2 regions of the Streptomyces sp. NPDC040589 genome follow, and region 1 is predicted to be linked to the other one. Evidence: riboswitches for the same ligand, from Rfam matches in the RefSeq annotation. Region 1 holds a riboswitch; the other holds the start of a gene.

The links. A riboswitch is a leader RNA that binds a small molecule or an ion and turns the genes downstream of it on or off. The one in region 1 is predicted to bind S-adenosylmethionine.
Region 2: linked by a shared signal. The riboswitch ahead of ACZ58V_RS28135 (aminotransferase class V-fold PLP-dependent enzyme) and the one ahead of thrC (threonine synthase) in region 1 are both predicted to bind S-adenosylmethionine.

Annotation. Positions count from the first base shown of each region.
Region 1 is NZ_JBVIWP010000010.1:100,987-103,373, reverse strand. Features, by position in the region: gene ACZ58V_RS33815 (glucosyl-3-phosphoglycerate synthase) at 1-567, opposite strand, end outside; SAM riboswitch class I at 723-879, shown strand; gene thrC (threonine synthase) at 898-2,184, shown strand; gene ACZ58V_RS33805 (MoaD/ThiS family protein) at 2,313-2,387, shown strand, end outside.
Region 2 is NZ_JBVIWP010000006.1:483,857-486,243, forward strand. Features, by position in the region: gene ACZ58V_RS28135 (aminotransferase class V-fold PLP-dependent enzyme) at 1-943, opposite strand, end outside; SAM riboswitch class IV at 1,077-1,193, opposite strand; gene trpD (anthranilate phosphoribosyltransferase) at 1,268-2,332, opposite strand.

The DNA.
Region 1 (2,387 bases):
GGCCAGCTGAGGCCAGTGCATGTTGAGCAGCGGCCTGGCCATCAGCTCGGTGACCCGGCCGCCCTGCCCGGCGGCGCCGCCGAGCGGACGGTCGTACATGGCCTTCACCAGCTCCACGCCCGGATCGGTGAGCAGCGGGCCCACGATCCCGGAGACGAAGTCGGACGAGAAGTCCCTCAGGTCCGCGTCGACGAAGCAGACGATGTCCCCGCGGGTGGCGAGCAGCGAGCGCCACAGCACCTCGCCCTTGCCGGGCACCGCGGGCAGCCGCGGGAGTATCGCGTCCCGGTGCACCACCGTCGCGCCCGCGGCCGCGGCCACCTCCGACGTACGGTCGGTCGAGCCGGAGTCGACGACGACGAGCTCGTCGACGAGCGGCACCTGCCGCATCAGATCGTGGCGGATCACGGCGGCGATGTCGCCGACCGTCTCCTCCTCGTTGAGCGCGGGCAGCACGACACTCACCGTCTGACCCGTGCGCTGCTTGGCGGCGAGTATCTGGTGGAGGGGGCGATCGGTCGCGGACCAGGAACGGGTGCTCAGCCAGCGCTCGACTTCTTCCAGCACCGTGGCGGCTCCTCTGCGTACTTTCGGCGGGACGGACTGTGAGCCATCTCGCGGTTCGGACGACTATCTCAACTGTCCTGGTCGTCGGTTACAGTCTTGAACAACGCGGGTGACCATCGCATGTCCGGGGTCAACCCACGTCGACAACCGAATACAGCTCATCCAGAGGGGCAGAGGGACACGGCCCGTTGAAGCCCCGGCAACCCTCCAGCCGGTACTCGTAGGTCACTGTCGACCACATGCGCGAGGCTCCCGGCTCGGGAAGGTGCCAAATCCGTCTCACGGCGAGATGCGTCGTGAGGAAGATGAGGAGAAAGGGCCTCGCCTCACATGGCTGCGCAGACTGTTGCAAGCACCACCGAATCCACCGTAGACCTCGGCCCCGCCGCCGCCCTGAGCTGCCGCGAGTGCGGTCACCGCGTCCCCCTCGGCCCGGTCTTCGCGTGTCAGGAGTGTTTCGGCCCGCTGGAGATCGCCTACGACTTCTCGGCCTACGACACCGAAGAGCTCCGCAAGCGCATCGAAGCGGGTCCCGCGAACATCTGGCGCTACGCCCCGCTGCTGCCGGTCCCGGCCGACGTGGCGGACAAGCCGAACATCAACCCCGGCTGGACCAAGCTCGTCAAGGCCGACAACCTGGCCCGTGAGCTCGGCGTCGACGCCGGCAAGCTCTTCGTCAAGGACGACTCCGGCAACCCGACGCACTCCTTCAAGGACCGCGTCGTCGCCCAGGCCCTGGAGGCCGCCCGCGCCTTCGGCTTCACCACCCTGTCCTGCTCCTCCACCGGCAACCTCGCCGGTGCGGTGGGTGCCGCCGCGGCCCGCGCCGGCTTCCGCTCCTGCGTGTTCATCCCGCACGACCTGGAGCAGGGCAAGGTCGTCATGGCCGCGATCTACGGCGGCGAGCTCGTCGGCATCGAGGGCAACTACGACGACGTGAACCGCTTCTGCTCCGAGCTGATCGGCGACCCGGCCGGCGAGGGCTGGGGCTTCGTCAACGTCAACCTGCGGCCGTACTACGCCGAGGGCTCCAAGACGCTGGCGTACGAGATCTGCGAGCAGCTCGGCTGGCAGCTGCCGGACCAGCTGGTCGTGCCGATCGCCTCCGGCTCGCAGCTCACGAAGATCGACAAGGGACTGCAGGAGCTGATCAAGCTCGGTCTGGTCGAGGACAAGCCGTACAAGATCTTCGGCGCGCAGGCCGAGGGCTGCTCGCCGGTGTCGGCGGCGTACAAGGCCGGGCACGACGTCGTACGCCCCCAGAAGCCGGACACCATCGCCAAGTCGCTGGCGATCGGCAACCCGGCGGACGGGCCGTACGTGCTCGACATCGCGCGTCGTACGGGCGGTGCGGTGGAGGACGTGAACGACGAGCAGGTCGTCGAGGCGATCAAGCTGCTCGCGAGGACCGAGGGTGTGTTCGCGGAGACCGCCGGTGGGGTGACGGTGGGGGTGGCGAAGAAGCTGCTGGAGAACGGGCTTCTCGACCCTGCCAAGACCACGGTCGTTCTGAACACGGGCGATGGGCTGAAGACACTGGACGCGGTGGCCGGTACCGGGCTGACCGCGACCATCCGGCCCAACCTGGATTCGTTCCGGGACGCCGGACTCGTCTGACCGTTGCTTGCTGCGGGCCGGTGGGGGCTGGTCGCGCCCACGCGGCGGAGCCGCAGATCGGCACAGCCCCGCGCCCCTGAGGGCGCGCCCCAGCCGTAGCTTCAATCAAAACCGGAGGTCATATTCCGATGAGCGTCACCGTTCGCATCCCCACCATCCTGCGTACCTACACCGGCGGGCAGGCCGAGGTCGCCGCCGAGGGC
Region 2 (2,387 bases), on a different contig from region 1:
CCAGGTTGTCGAACCCGGCCTCGGTGAGCGCCGTGCAGGCGGAGGCGATGGAGTAGGCGCCGATGACGTTCGGGGAGCCGGCCTCGTGACGGGCGGCACTGTCGTGCCACTCCACGTCGACGCCGCCGTCCGTACGCCGCGCCACCTTCCGCGAGGCACCGCCGCCCGCGAGGTACGGATCCGCCTCACGCAGCCAGTCGGACCGGCCGGCCAGGACGCCGGAGCCGAAGGGCGCGTACAGCTTGTGCCCGGAGAAGGCGACCCAGTCGACGTCGAGGTCCGCGACGGACACCGGGTGGTGCGGGGCCAGTTGGGCGGCGTCCAGCACGATCCGGGCGCCATGGGCGTGCGCGGCGGCCGCGAGCTCCCGTACGGGCCACAGCTCGCCGGTGACGTTCGAGGCGCCGGTGACGCAGACGAGGGCCGGCCCGTGGCCCCCCTCGATCGACACAGTCCGGTCGGCGAGGGCGCGCTCCAGGGTCTCGACGGCCTGGCGCGGGCTGCTCGGGGCGTCCAGGTAGGTGACGCGCGCGTTCCGCCACGGCAGCAGGGAGGCGTGGTGCTCGGTCTCGAAGACGAAGACCTGGCAGTCGGCCGGGAGCGCGGCGGCGAGGAGGTTCAGGGAGTCGGTGGTGGACCGGGTGAACACCACCTGGTCACCGTCCCGGCAGCCGAGGAACTCCGCGACGGTCCGCCGGGCGTTCTCGAAGAGGTCGGTCGACAGCTGGGACAGGTACCCGGCACCACGGTGGACGCTGCCGTAGTACGGCGCGTAGGCGGCGACGTCGTCCCAGACGCGCTGGAGCGCCGGGGCGCTGGCGGCGTAGTCGAGCGCGGCGTAGGTGACCTCGCCCCCGGTCACGAGCGGCACGGTGACATCCCGGCCAAGAACGGGCAGAGAGGCACAAACTGACTGGTCGGCGGCAGCGGTGGAGACAGACATGGCGGAACTCCCGTGAAGGCAGGTGGAATCCGCCCGCGAGCACATGCGGCTCAAGCGGGGGCGAAGGAAAGAGGGGGTGCGGAGGCGGGGCTCTGCGGCCCTATCGCATTCGCTGGTTCACGAGAAACTCCTCGTCACGCGCTTGCCATAGACCTCGCTGCCTACGGCCTGGTCTTCACCCGGGGCACCCCGCCACGGACGGAGGGTTGCCGGACAGTCGGCCGGGGCCTCATGACTGTCACTCATGACCTGATCAGGAAAGTACGCGAAAAGATCGGCGTCCCGCAACCCGAGTCCGGATCGCGGGACGCCGTACGAGATCCGCTAGGCGTTGCTCGCGGCCACCCAGCGCTCCAGGGTCCGCTTCGCGGCCCCCGAGTCGATCGACTCCGCCGCCTTCGCCATCCCGGCACGGACCTGGTCGGCCAGGGGTGCCGCCGTCGGCTCCAGAGCCACCAGCGCGGCCGCCGAGTTCAGCAGGACCGCGTCGCGGACCGGCCCGGTCTCGCCCTCCAGCAGGCGGCGGGCGACCTCGGCGTTGTAGGAGGCGTCCGCGCCGCGCAGGGCCTCCACGGGGACCAGTTCGAGGCCCACGTCACGCGGGTCGAAGGGCTCCTCGGTGACCTTGCCGTCCCGGACGATCCACACCCGGGAGGTGGCCGTGGTGGTCAGTTCGTCCAGGCCGTCGTCGCCCCGGAAGACCAGGGACGAGTTGCCGCGCTCGGCGAAGACGCCCGCGACGATCGGCGCCATGCGCGGGTCCGCCACACCGACGGCCTGGGCGCGCACCCGGGCCGGGTTGGTCAGCGGGCCGAGCGCGTTGAACACCGTACGGATGCCCAGCTGGCCGCGTGCCGCGCCCGCGTGGCGCAGGGCCGGGTGGAACTTCACCGCGAAGCAGAAGGTGATCCCGGCCTCCTCGGCGACCTCCGCGACCCGGTGCAGCGGCAGCTCCAGATTGACCCCGAGCTTCTCCAGCACGTCGGAGGCCCCGGACGCCGAGGAGGCGGCCCGGTTGCCGTGCTTGACGACCTTCGCGCCCGTGCCGGCGACGACGATCGAGGACATCGTGGAGATGTTGACCGTCTTGGCGCCGTCACCGCCCGTGCCGACGATGTCGACCGTCGCCCCGGGCACCTCGATCACGTTGGCGTGCGCGTACATCGTCCGGACGAGGCCGTTGATCTCCTCGACGGTCTCGCCCTTGGCCCGCAGGGCCACCACGAAGCCCGCGATCTGCGCCTCGGTCGCCTCGCCGCGCATGATCAGGTCCATCGCCCAGGCGGTGTCGTCCGCGCTCAGGTGCCTGCCGTCCAGCAGGCCGTTCAGCAGGGCGGGCCAGGAGCGGCCCGCCGCGGTGTCGCCTCCAGCGGGGGTCACAGCGCTCATCAGCCGCTCCTGGGTCGTCGTACGTCACGTAAAAGCAGTGGTCCCACCCTATCCA